One region of the Streptomyces sp. NPDC031265 genome, then DNA from elsewhere that is predicted to be linked to it. Evidence: riboswitches for the same ligand, from Rfam matches in the RefSeq annotation. Region 1 holds a riboswitch; each other region holds the start of a gene.
The links. Region 1 has a riboswitch for cobalamin ahead of ACZ499_RS29120 (ribonucleoside-diphosphate reductase subunit alpha). Riboswitches for the same ligand answer to the same signal wherever they lie in the genome.

Region 1 (4,275 bases):
GTTGGTGGTCATTACTGGCAGGCCTCGCAGGACTCGGGGTTCTCAAGGGAGCAGGCGATCGCGTCGGCGTCGGGAGCCGCCTGCTGGACGGGGATCGGGGCGGCGGCCTGGGCGGCGCGGGCGATCCGGGTCGCCGGGCGCGAGCGCAGGTAGTACGTGGTCTTCAGACCCTGCTTCCAGGCGTACGCGTACATCGACGACAGTTTGCCGATGGTGGGCGTCTCCAGGAACAGGTTCAACGACTGCGACTGGTCCAGGAACGGGGTGCGGGCCGCCGCCATGTCGATCAGGCCGCGCTGCGGGAGCTCCCACGCCGTGCGGTAGAGCGCGCGCACGTCGGCGGGGATCCAGCTGAACTCCTGCACCGAGCCGCTGGCGTCGCGCAGCGCCTCGCGGGACTGCGCGTCCCACACGCCGAGCTTCTTCAGGTCCTCCACCAGGTAGCCGTTGACCTGGAGGAACTCACCGGAGAGCGTCTCGCGCTTGAACAGGTTGGAGACCTGCGGCTCGATGCACTCGTAGACGCCCGCGATGGACGCGATCGTCGCGGTCGGGGCGATCGCGAGCAGCAGCGAGTTGCGCATGCCGACCGAGGCGATCCGCTCGCGCAGCGCCGTCCAGCGCTCCGGCCAGTTCAGCTCGACGTCGTAGTGGTCGGGGTGCAGCACGCCGCGCGCCGCGCGGGTCTTGTCCCAGGCCGGGAGCGGGCCGTTGCGCTCGGCGAGGTCGCAGGACGCCTCGTACGCCGTGAGCATGATGCGCTCGGCCAGCTTGGTGGAGAGCGCCTTCGCCTCGGGGGAGTCGAAGGGCAGGCGCAGCTTGAAGAAGACGTCCTGGAGGCCCATCGCGCCCAGGCCCACCGGACGCCACTTGGCGTTGGAGCGGCCGGCCTGCTCGGTCGGGTAGAAGTTGATGTCGACGACCCGGTCCAGGAAGGTCACGGCCGTACGGACGGTCTCGTCCAGGCGCTTCCAGTCGATCTCGCCCGAGGCGAGCACGAAGGAGCCGAGGTTGACCGAGCCGAGGTTGCAGACGGCCGTCTCGCCGTCGTCCGTGACCTCAAGGATCTCGGTGCAGAGGTTGGAGGAGTGGACCGTGTGGCCGGGCTCCGCCGTCTGGTTGGCGGTGCGGTTGGAGGCGTCCTTGAAGGTCATCCAGCCGTTGCCGGTCTGCGCCAGGGTGCGCATCATCCGGCCGTACAGGTCCCGGGCCGGCATCGTCTTCTGGGCGAGACCGGCCGCCTCGGCCTTGCGGTAGGCGGCGTCGAACTCGTCGCCCCACAGGTCCACCAGCTCCGGCACGTCGGCGGGGGAGAACAGCGACCAGGTGCCGTCCGCGTCCACACGGCGCATGAACTCGTCCGGGATCCAGTGCGCCAGGTTCAGGTTGTGCGTGCGCCGGGCGTCCTCACCGGTGTTGTCGCGCAGCTCCAGGAACTCCTCGATGTCGGAGTGCCAGGTCTCCAGGTAGACCGCGGCCGCGCCCTTGCGCCGCCCGCCCTGGTTGACGGCCGCGACGGAGGCGTCCAGCGTCTTCAGGAACGGGACGATGCCGTTGGAGTGGCCGTTGGTGCCCCGGATGAGCGAGCCGCGCGAGCGGATGCGGGAGTACGAGAGGCCGATGCCGCCCGCGTGCTTCGACAGACGTGCCACCTGGTGGTAACGGTCGTAGATCGAGTCCAGCTCGTCCAGCGGGGAGTCCAGCAGGTAGCAGCTGGACATCTGGGGGTGGCGGGTGCCGGAGTTGAAGAGCGTCGGCGAGGACGGCAGGTAGTCGAGCCGGCTCATCAGGCCGTACAGCGAGGCGACCTCGTCGAGCGCGCGCACCGAGTCGTCCTCGGCCAGACCCGCCGCGACCCGGAGCATGAAGTGCTGCGGGGTCTCGATGACCTGGCGGGTGATCGGGTGCCGCAGCAGGTAGCGGGAGTAGAGCGTGCGCAGTCCGAAGTAGCCGAAGCGGTCGTCGGCGCCGTCCGCGAGGGAGGCGGCGACCAGCGCGTCCAGACGCTCCGAGTGCAGCCGTACGAAGTCGGCGGTGCGGTCCGCGATCAGGCCCTCGCGGTGGCCGACCTCGACCGAGTCGGAGAACGAGACCGAGCCCTGGGTCGCGGCCTCGTCGGCGATCGTGACCGTCAGCAGCCGGGCGGCGAGGCGGGAGTACGCCGGGTCCTCGGAGATCAGACCGGCGGCGGCCTCGGTGGCGAGCCCACGCAGCTCCGCCTCGTCCGAGCGCGCGTTGCGGCCGCGCAGCGCGGCGGCGGCGACACGGCCGGGGTCGGTGTCCGGCAGATCGGCGGTGAGGTCGGTCAGGGTCCGCAGCAGCGCGGTCCCGGGGGCATCGGCCGGCTCTTCGGCGATCGCTGAGGCGGGATCCGCAGGGGCGATGGTCACGTGGGGGCACTCCTCGCTCGGCACGGGGCCTTGGGGAAGTGCGCGGGCACACGGACACACCCCCTCGGGGGTACGCCGCGTCCACATGCCCATTCCGCGAGGCCCGGACGTCTGGCACCCGGACCGGACGGCCAGGGCGCGCTGTCGGCAGGTCCTCGGACTGACCAGGTACGCAAATGCGTACGAGTACACCGTTGCGGGACAGTTCCGGATTTGCACCGGATTCCCCTGCGGCGACAGCGAGCACGAGCATACATCTTGTGCCGGGAGTTGTTGGCGCCCCCACATGTTGTGTCGCATCCGTACCGGAGCGTGTTTGTTGGGGAGTTGCTCGACTGCGGGCCGGTGGGGGCTGGTCGCTCCCCCAAGTTCTCGGCTTCGCTCGAACAGGGGGACCCCCATCGCGGCGGAGCCGCACATGTCACAGCCCCGCGCCCCTCAGGGGTTGGGGGTGCCGTACGCCGAACCTTCAGGCGGTCGTGGGCATTCCCCCAGGCAGCGGAAACGGGCCGCCGGAAACCCGGCGGCCCGTCATGTGGCTCGCGTCAGTGTGTCGCGGCCGGGAGTTCCGTCTGTACGCCCGGGTCGCCCGCGTCCGCCGTGTAGTCCTCCGGGGACGTCTCGTCGACGCCGTCGGGGGCCTTCAGGGCCCTCAGGACCACCGTGAGGACCACGGTGACGGCGACGTTCAGGACGAACGCGGTGAGGCCGATGTAGCCGATCTCACCGATGCCGGGGATGTTCTTGGAGCTGCCGCCGAAGTGCTTCTGGGTGGGCGAGGCGACCCCGTACGCGGCGAGCGTGCCGTACGCCATGCCCACCGCCCAGCCCGCCAGCAGCGCCCAGCGGTGGAACCAGCGGGTGAACAGACCGCCCACCAGGGCCGGGAAGGTCTGCAGGATCCAGATGCCGCCGAGCAGCTGGAAGTTGATCGCGACCGTCTTGTCCATGGTCAGGACGAAGACCAGCGCGCCCACCTTCACCAGGAGCGAGACCAGCTTGGATACCTTGGTCTCCTGCTCCGGCGTGGCGTCCGGCTTGAGGAAGTCCTTGTAGATGTTGCGGGTGAAGAGGTTCGCGGCCGCGATCGACATGATCGCCGCCGGGACGAGCGCGCCGATGCCGATGGCGGCGAACGCCACGCCCGCGAACCAGTCCGGGAACATGTCCTCGAAGAGCTGCGGGATCGCCAGCTGGCCGTTCTTGACCTTGACCCCGGCCGCGATCGCCATGAAGCCGAGCAGCGCGAGCAGGCCCAGCATCAGCGAGTACAGCGGCAGGATCGTGGTGTTGCGGCGGATGACGTTGCGGCTGCGGGAGGAGAGGGTCGCCGTGATCGAGTGCGGGTACATGAAGAGCGCCAGCGCCGAGCCGAGGGCGAGTGTGGCGTACGTCCACTGCCCGGCCTCGGGGGGCACCAGCGCACCCGTGGGCTTCCCGGCCGCGTTGGGTGTCTCGAACTTGTGCCGGGCCGCCGCGAAGATGTCGTCGAAGCCGCCGAGCTTGATCGGGATGTAGATGATCGCCACCAGGATGACGAGGTAGATCAGGCCGTCCTTCACGAACGCGATCAGCGCGGGCGCGCGCAGGCCCGAGGAGTAGGTGTACGCGGCGAGCACCGCGAACGCGATCAGCAGCGGCAGGTCCTTGAGGAACCAGTTGCCGGACCCGCCGATGCCCATCACGTCGAGCACCGCCTGGATGCCGACCAGTTGGAGCGCGATGTAGGGCATCGTGGCGAGGATGCCGGTGACCGCGACCGCGAGCGAGAGGCCCTTGGAGCCGAACCGGCCGCGTACGAAGTCCGATGTCGTCACATAGCCGTGCTTGTGCGAGACCGACCAGAGCCGGGGCAGGAACGTGAAGATCAGCGGATAGACGAGGA
Region 2 (4,275 bases), on a different contig from region 1:
GACGTACACGATGGCCACGGACACCACCGGCACCGCGTACTTCAACGACTCCTCCGCCGTGCCGAACGTCACCGACGACCGGCTCAAGCGGTGCGCCCTGCCGGGCGAGGACCACGATGTGGCGGGCGTGCTCGATGGTTCGACCTCGGGCTGCGACTGGGGCAACGACCCCGACGCGGTCGTGCCGGGCATCTTCGGCCCCGGCCACCAGCCCCGGCTGACCCGGACCGACTACGTGGCCAACTCCAACAACGACTCGACCCTGACCAACCCCTCGGCGCCGCTGACCGGTTACCCGCGGATGTACCGCGCCGGAGTGCCGCTCGGGCCGCGCGCCCAGCTCGGGCTCCAGATGATCGCGGGCCGGCGCGACGGCACCGACGGACTCGGCACGCCGGGGTTCACCCTGTCCACGCTGCGGGCGAGCATGCTCGGTAACCGCAACTACACGGCGGAGCTGGGCCGCGACGACGCGGTCGCGATGTGCCGCGCACACCCCGTCCTGACCGCCACCGACGGCACCGAGGTGGATGTGCGCGCCGCCTGCGGCGTCCTCGCGGCCTGGGACACCCGCGACGACGCCGACAGCCGCGGCGCCGTGCTGTGGCAGGCGTTCCGCACCCAAGTGGGCGGCCGGCACCCGTGGTGGCGCGTTCCGTACGACCCGGCCCAGCCGCTCACCACCCCGCGCGGGCTCAACGGCGACGATCCGCAGGTGCGGCGCGCGCTGGCCGACGCCGTGCGCGGGCTGGCCGCCGACAAGGTGCCCCTGGACGCGCCGATAGGCAGCGTGCAGCGCTGGGCGGGGATCCCGCTGCCCGGCTGCTCCGGCGGTGAGGGCTGCTTCAACGTCGTGAACGCGTCACCCACGTCGGGCAGCGGCGGCGCCACAGGCCCGAACTCCCCGGAGGACTACGCGTCGGGCTCCAGTTTCATCATGGCCACGGAGCTGACGTCGCAGGGTCCCCGCACCCGTACGATCCTCACCTACGGGCAGTCCTCCAACCCCGAATCGCCCCACTACACCGACCAGACCGTCCTCTTCTCGCACAAGCGCTGGGTCACGGAACGGTTCACCGAGGCGGAGACAGGGTCCGATCCCCAGCTCCGGACCACGACCCTGCACGGCTGACCGGGGCGACCCGAACGGGCCGCGCCATCCCCGCAGTGGAGGAGCCGCCCGCGGAGCTGTGGCGGCGTGCGGTGCAGCGGTGGACCGACCCGTTCGTGACCGAGGCGCTCTCCGGCGCGGGCTCCGTGCGCGGCTGGGCCGAGGCCGTGAGGCGCATCGACTACCACTTCGGCTCCGACGAGGTCCGCGCCCGCATCGACCGCCGCCCGGCGTTCCCCGCGCCGACCGGAGGGTGGGGAGTCGGGCCGAGCGGCGGGCCCGCCGCGTGCTGCGAGGTGGGCGGACGGTCCCCGGCGGCGCGCCCGAAATGTGATCTGCAATCCCCCTGCCCGCAGCCAGACTTGCAGGTGAGGCGGGTCGCACCTACGGTTGGCGAGCCGTGGTGTTCGGGAAGACCGGTGCAAGACCGGAGCGGCCCTCGCCACTGTGATCGGGCCCCATGTCGTTCAGGCCATGAACGGCTTCGGGTAGCCCGTCCCGTTGTGCCACTGGGGGCCGTAAGGCCGCTGGGAAGGCGGGGACGGTGCGATACCCCGGAAGCCAGGAGACCGGCCACGGCATCTCGCTAATGATCCACGAGGTGCTGGAGCGTGAACGAATGACCCTGCCCACCCTGCCCGCCACTTTCCAGTGGCGGCGTGAGGACACCGTCCGCACCGCCTGGCTGCTGGCGGTGATCGCCGCCCTGCACGTCGTGGCGTTCGGCATACTCTTCCTGCTCGTCGTGCCCGAGCACTACGAGGTCGGCTCGAAGACGTTCGGCCTGGGCCTCGGCGTCACCGCCTACACCCTCGGCATGCGGCACGCCTTCGACGCCGATCACATCGCCGCCATCGACAACACCACCCGCAAGCTGATGGCCGACGGCAAGCGGCCGGTGTCGGTCGGCTTCTGGTTCGCGCTCGGGCACTCCAGCGTCGTGGTCGCGATGGCGGCGCTGGTCGCCGGGGGCGCGCAGCTCGCGGGCACCCTGATGAACGACGACTCGCAGACCCACCAGACCCTCGGAGTCGTCGGAACGACCGTCTCCGGATCGTTCCTCTACCTCATCGCCGCGCTCAACCTCCTCGCCCTTGTCGGCATCCTGCGGGTCTTCCGGGCCATGCGTGAGGGAACGTACGACGAGGCCGAGCTGGAACAGCACCTGGACTCACGGGGGTTCATGAACCGCCTCCTGGGCCGCTTCACCAAGTCGATCACCAGGCCCGGCCAGATGTACCCGCTGGGCTTCCTCTTCGGGCTCGGCTTCGACACCGCCACCGAGGTCACACTGATGGTGATGGCCGGCTCGGGGGCGGCCGCCGGGCTGCCCTGGTACGCCGTGCTGTGCCTGCCGCTGCTCTTCGCGGCGGGGATGAGCCTGTTCGACACCATCGACGGTACGTTCATGAACTTCGCCTACCAGTGGGCCTTCTCCAACCCGGTGCGCAAGGTGTTCTACAACCTCACCATCACCGGGCTCTCCATCGCGGTGGCCTTCCTGATCGGCACGATCGAGCTGGTGGGCGTCCTGCACGAAAAGCTCGATCTGAGCGACGGTGTCACCGGCTGGGTCGCGGACCTCGACCTGGACAACGTGGGCTTCATCATCGTCGGCCTGTTCGTCGCGGTGTGGGCCGCGGCCCTGGCGTACTGGCGGTTCGCCAAGGTCGAGCAGCGCTGGGCGGTGCGCGTCGCCGCAGCCGCCGATGCGCCCGGCCAGGGCGGGCCGGGCACGGCCCGGGACGGGGCCGCCCCGGCTGCGGACGTCATCTGAAGGCCACGACGCTGTCCGCCGCCCAGGCCGTGAACGTACGCGGTGCCCGGCCCAGGATGCGCTCCACATCCGGACTCACCTGCCGCTCCTCGGGCGTGGGTTCGCCGAGGATGCCGAGCGTGGCCTCGACCACCGGCTCCGGCATGAAACGCATCAGCAGCTCCCGCGCCTCGGCCCGGCTCTGCTCGACGAACCGCACCGCTGTCCCCAGCGCGTCACCGATCGCCCGGGCCTGCTCGCGCGGCGAGACCGGGGCCGGTCCGGTGAGTTCGTACGTCCGGCCCGCGTGGCTCCCGTCGCGCAGGGCCACGGCGGCGACCGCGGCGATGTCGGCCGGATCGATGACGGGCAGGCCGACGTCGCCGAAGGGTGCCGTGACCGTCCGCTCGGAGCGGACCGAGGGCGACCACATGTAGGCGTTGGAGGCGAACCCGCTGGGCCGCAGGACCGTCCACTGGAGGCCCGACTCCCGTACGGCGTCCTCGAAGGCGCGCAGCCGGGCGTGCGCGGGGGAGTGCGGCCGGGTGGCAGTGGCCTGCGACGACTGGAGGACGACCCGCCGGACCCCGGCGGCCCGCGCCGTGTCGAGGATGGCGTACGGGTCGAGGCCTTCGCCGTCACCGGGGACGAGGAGGTACAGCGCGTCGGCCCCGTCGAAGCCCCGCTTGAGGCTCTCGGGCCGGGCCGGATCGGCCTGCTGGAACTCCACGTTGCCCGGCATCTCCCCGGCCGGGGCGCGGCGGGAGACCGCCGTCACCCACTCGCCCGCCGAGGCCAGGGTCTGTACGAGGTGTCGTCCGACGTTCCCGGTTGCTCCGGTCACCACAATCATGATCTCTCCCTGATGGTGTGTACGGCGCGGCTCTTGATCAGTCCGCTGATCTCTCCGCGCTCGATCTGCACTCATCCTGGAAGCCAAACTGGCCATCTCCTGGCCAGTTTTCCCAAGAGAATGATCGCTATGAGAGCTGACCGTCTGGTAGCGACCCTGCTGTTCCTTCAGACGCGCGGACGCGTGACCGCGCGTGAGGTGGCGGCGGAGCTGGAGGTGTCCGAGCGCACCGCGCGCCGCGACCTGGAGGCGCTGGCCGCCGCCGGTATCCCCGTGTACTCCCAGCACGGGCGGGGCGGCGGCTGGTCCCTGGTCGGCGGGGCCCGTACCGATCTCACCGGCCTGACCGCCGCCGAGATCCGCGCGATGTTCCTGGTCGCGGGGCCGTCGGCGGACTCGCCAGAACTGCGCACCGCGCTGCGGAAGTTGGTGCGGGCCCTGCCCGCGACGCTCCGGTCCGACGCCGAGGCCGCGTCGAAGGCAGGTGTCACGGACGGCACGGACTGGTCGCGCCTGCCCGTCTCGGCGGGCACGCCCCTGCTGGACGCGCTGCAA
Region 3 (4,275 bases), on a different contig from region 1:
GACTGTCATCGGCCTCGGCCGGGAGATGTCGCCGGCCAGGACCGGCGGGCGGACATAGCGCGTGCCGTACGACTGGACCCAGCCGTGCCGGGTGGCGAGGTAGCCGGTCAGCTGCTCGGCGAAGTACTGCACCATGTCGTTGCGTTCGGCCTCGCCGTGGACGAGGACGTCGATGCCCGCCTTCTCCTGGAAGGCGACGACCTCGCGGATCTCGGCCTTGATGCGCTCCTCGTAGCCCGCGGTGTCGACGCGTCCGGCGCGCAGGTCGGCGCGGGCGGAGCGCACCTCTGTGGTCTGCGGGAACGAGCCGATGGTGGTCGTGGGCAGCAGCGGCAGCCGCAGCCGGGCGCGCTGGGCCGGGGCGCGTTCGCCGTACGGCTGGGAGCGGCGACCGTCCGCCTCGGTGACCGTCGACGTACGCGCGCGTACCGCCGGGTTGTGGGTGAGGGCGGATCCGGCGCGCGAGGCCAGGTCCGCGCGGTTGGCGGCGAGTTCGGCGGCGATGGCGCCGGTGCCGGTGGTGAGGCCGCGGGCCAGCGTCACGGTCTCGGCGGTCTTCTGGTGGGCGAAGGCGAGCCAGCGGGCGATCTGCGGGTCGATGTCGCGTTCGGCCGTCGCGTCGAGCGGAACGTGCAGCAGCGAGCAGGACGGTGCCACGTCGACGGTGCCCGCGAGGCCGAGGAGCGTGCCGAGAGTGGCGAGGGACTTCTCGTAGTCGTTTATCCAGATGTTGCGGCCGTCGACGACGCCCGCGACCAGCCGCTTGCCGGGCAGTCCGCCGACGGCCGCGAGGGTGTCGAGGTTGGCGGCGGCCGGTCCCGTGAAGTCCAGGCCGAGGCCGTCCACGGGCGCCTTGGCGAGGACGGGCAGGGCCTCGCCGAGCTGGTCGAAGTAGGAGGCGACCAGCAGCTTGGGGCGGTCGGTGAGGCTGCCGAGCGCCCGGTAGGCGCGGGCGGCGGCGTCCAGTTCGGCGGGGGTGCGGTCCTGGACGAGGGCGGGCTCGTCGAGCTGCACCCACTGCGCGCCGGCCGCCCGCAGATCGGCGAGCACCTCTGCGTACACGGGCAGCAGCCGCTCCAGCAGGGCCAGAGGCTCGAAGGCGGCGTCGACGCCGGGCGCGGGCTTGGCCAGGAGGAGGTAGGTGACCGGGCCGACCAGGACGGGCCGGGCCGCGAGGCCGAGCGCCAGCGCCTCGGTGAGCTCGGCGACCTGCTTGCCGGAGTCGGCGGTGAAGACGGTGTCCGGGCCGAGTTCGGGCACCAGGTAGTGGTAGTTGGTGTCGAACCACTTGGTCATCTCCAGCGGCGCCACGTCCTGGGTGCCGCGCGCCATGGCGAAGTAGCCGTCGAGTGTGTCGGTCTCGACGGCGGTGCGGTGCCGGTCGGGGATCGCCCCCACCATCACGCTGGTGTCGAGGACGTGGTCGTAGTACGAGAAGTCGCCGGTGGGGACTTCGTCGACGCCCGCGTCGGCGAGCCGGCGCCAGTTGGCGCGGCGCAGGTCGCGGGCGGTGTCACGGAGGGCGTCGGCACTGACGCGGCCCTTCCAGTACCCCTCGACGGCCTTCTTGAGTTCCCGGTCGGGGCCCTGGCGGGGGTAGCCGTACACGGTGGCCCGTGCTGCCGCGGCTGCGGACTTGCTGGTCACGAAACTCTCCTTCGCGAGAATGTCTCGAAATCGACCCTGATGCGGGTCGTGGGCGCGAAGGGAGACGGACAGGGCGGCCCGCGCGGAGCGGTGCCCGCGCTCGAACCACCTCTTGTCTCGCCGACCCGCCCACGAGGTCACCAAGGTCTCCGCGCGCGTCGGTCGCGCACGGGCAACGGGCAGGTCTTCGGACTCGCGGGCACGCCTGCCGGTTTCCCGGCGGACACCTAGTGGCCGTCGCTTCCCAGACCCGGCCGGGCCCAGTGCGTATGACGGCGGTCGTTCCCGCTCACCGCTGCGGGGCAGTCCCGGATTCCCACCGGGTTCCCTCTTACGACGCCTCCCGCCTGGCGGACGGGGGCGAACCAGCTGCGAGCGCCACCCTACAGAGCCGGGGGCCGGAAGGCCCCTCACATCGGGCCCGCACGCCTCGTGATGTCCGACATCGGAGGCGTGCCGCAGTCGCACACAGGTGCTCACAGCATCGGGGCGCGATTAGTGTGGCCGACGTAACCACTCGTGATCGCCGCACGTGACATCGAAGTAACGGGCATTTCGTACGGTCGGAACCCAAGGGATCCCGGCCGAGACGAGAGGGGACACCCGTTGACCGCACAGGGCACGCGGGCCGCCACCGAACAGGTGCGCACGGTCTGCTCGTACTGCGGTGTGGGCTGCGGGATGGTCCTCGACATCACCGTGGGGCCGGACGGCCGGCGCACGGTACTCAAGGCCTCCGGCGACAAGGCGCACCCCGCGAACTCCGGACGGCTGTGCACCAAGGGGGCGACGACGGCCGACATGCTGGCCGCACCCGGACGCCTGGCCACCGCGCTGGTACGGGGCGAGCGGGGGGCAGAGCCGGTGCCCGCCGGCGTCGACGCGATGATCGCCGAGACGGCGGGCAGGCTGCGGGCGATCGTCGACGAGCACGGGCCGGACGCCGTCGCGCTGTACGTGTCGGGCCAGATGAGCCTGGAGGCGCAGTACCTGGCCAACAAGCTGACCAAGGGGTTCATCGGCACCAACCAGATCGAGTCCAACTCCCGGCTGTGCATGGCCAGTGCGGGCAGCGGCTACAAGCTGTCGCTCGGCGCGGACGGGCCGCCCGGCTCGTACCAGGACTTCGAGAAGGCGGACGTCTTCCTGGTCATCGGCTCCAACATGGCCGACTGTCATCCCATCCTCTTTCTGAGGATGATGGAGCGCGTCAAGGCCGGGGCGAAGCTGATCGTCGTCGACCCGCGCCGCACCGCGACCGCCGCCAAGGCCGACCTCTTCCTGCAGATCAAGCCCGGCGCGGATCTCGCCCTGCTCAACGGGCTCCTGCACCTGCTCCAGGAGAACGGGCACACGGACACCGCCTTCATCGCCGAGCACACCGAGGGCTGGGAGGCGATGGGCGAGTTCCTGGCCGACTACGCGCCCGCCTCGGTCGCGGAGATCACCGGGATCCCCGAGGACGACATCCGCACGGCGGCGCGGTGGATCGGCGCGGCCGACGAGTGGATGAGCTGCTGGACCATGGGGCTCAACCAGTCCACGCACGGCACCTGGAACACCAACGCCCTGGTCAACCTGCATCTGGCGACCGGCGCGATCTGCCGCCCCGGCAGCGGCCCCTTCTCGCTCACCGGCCAGCCGAACGCCATGGGTGGCCGCGAGATGGGCTATATGGGCCCCGGGCTGCCCGGCCAGCGCTCGGTGCTCGTCGACGAGGAGCGGGCCTTCACCGAGGAGCTGTGGGGGCTGCGGCCGGGCACGCTGCGCACGGACGGGGCGGGGCTCGGCACCGTCGAGATGTTCCGGCGGATGGCCGACGGCGACATCAAGGCGTGCTGGGTGATCTGCACCAATCCGGTCGCCTCGGTCGCCAACCGCCGCACCGTCGTCGAGGGCCTGCGGGCGGCCGAGTTCGTCGTCGTCCAGGACGTGTTCGCGGAGACCGAGACCACCGCGTACGCGGACGTGGTGCTGCCCGGCGCCCTGTGGACGGAGGCCGAGGGCGTCCTCATCAACAGCGAGCGCAACCTCACCCTCGCCCAGCCGGCCCTCGACGCGCCCGGCGAGGCACTGCCCGACTGGCAGATCATCGCGCGCGTGGCGTGCGCGATGGGGTACGAGGAGGCGTTCACCTACGCCGGTCCCGAAGAGGTCTTCGAGGAGATCAAGCGCGCCTGGAACCCGAAGACCGGCTACGACCTGCGCGGGGTCACCTACGAGCGGCTGCGCGCCACGCCGGTGCAGTGGCCCGCCCCTACCGCCGAGGGGCCCGACCGCAACCCGATCCGGTACGTGGCCGAGGACGGCGGCGGTCCGGTGTTCCCGACGGCGAGCGGACGGGCCGTCTTCCACGCGCGCCCGCACCTCCCGGCCGCCGAGATGCCCGACGACGACTTCCCCTTCGTACTCAACACCGGGCGGCTGCAGCACCAGTGGCACACGCTCACCAAGACGGGGAAGGTGGCCAAGCTCAACAAGCTCAACCCGGCGCCGTTCGTGGAGGTGCACCCGCAGGACGCCGAACGCCTCGGCATCGCCGAAGGCGACGGGGTGGAGATCGCCTCCCGGCGCGGACGCGCGGTGCTGGCCGCCGTGGTGACCGACCGGGTGCGGCCCGGGTGCTGC

Region 2: another riboswitch for cobalamin. It lies ahead of nicT (Nickel transporter NicT); the one in region 1 lies ahead of ACZ499_RS29120 (ribonucleoside-diphosphate reductase subunit alpha).
Region 3: another riboswitch for cobalamin. It lies ahead of metE (5-methyltetrahydropteroyltriglutamate--homocysteine S-methyltransferase); the one in region 1 lies ahead of ACZ499_RS29120 (ribonucleoside-diphosphate reductase subunit alpha).

What each region holds. Positions count from the first base shown of each region.
Region 1 covers NZ_JBVIHM010000023.1:66,949-71,223, reverse strand. Annotated here, with positions in the region: gene ACZ499_RS29125 (ribonucleotide-diphosphate reductase subunit beta) at 1-12, opposite strand, end outside; gene ACZ499_RS29120 (ribonucleoside-diphosphate reductase subunit alpha) at 12-2,390, opposite strand; cobalamin riboswitch at 2,520-2,643, opposite strand; gene mctP (monocarboxylate uptake permease MctP) at 2,936-4,275, opposite strand, start outside.
Region 2 covers NZ_JBVIHM010000020.1:132,227-136,501, reverse strand. Annotated here, with positions in the region: gene ACZ499_RS27200 (penicillin acylase family protein) at 1-1,132, shown strand, start outside; cobalamin riboswitch at 1,496-1,703, shown strand; gene nicT (Nickel transporter NicT) at 1,731-2,888, shown strand; gene ACZ499_RS27190 (NAD(P)H-binding protein) at 2,881-3,720, opposite strand; gene ACZ499_RS27185 (helix-turn-helix transcriptional regulator) at 3,850-4,275, shown strand, end outside.
Region 3 covers NZ_JBVIHM010000005.1:220,768-225,042, reverse strand. Annotated here, with positions in the region: gene metE (5-methyltetrahydropteroyltriglutamate--homocysteine S-methyltransferase) at 1-1,647, opposite strand, end outside; cobalamin riboswitch at 1,809-2,032, opposite strand; gene ACZ499_RS11170 (molybdopterin-dependent oxidoreductase) at 2,329-4,275, shown strand, end outside.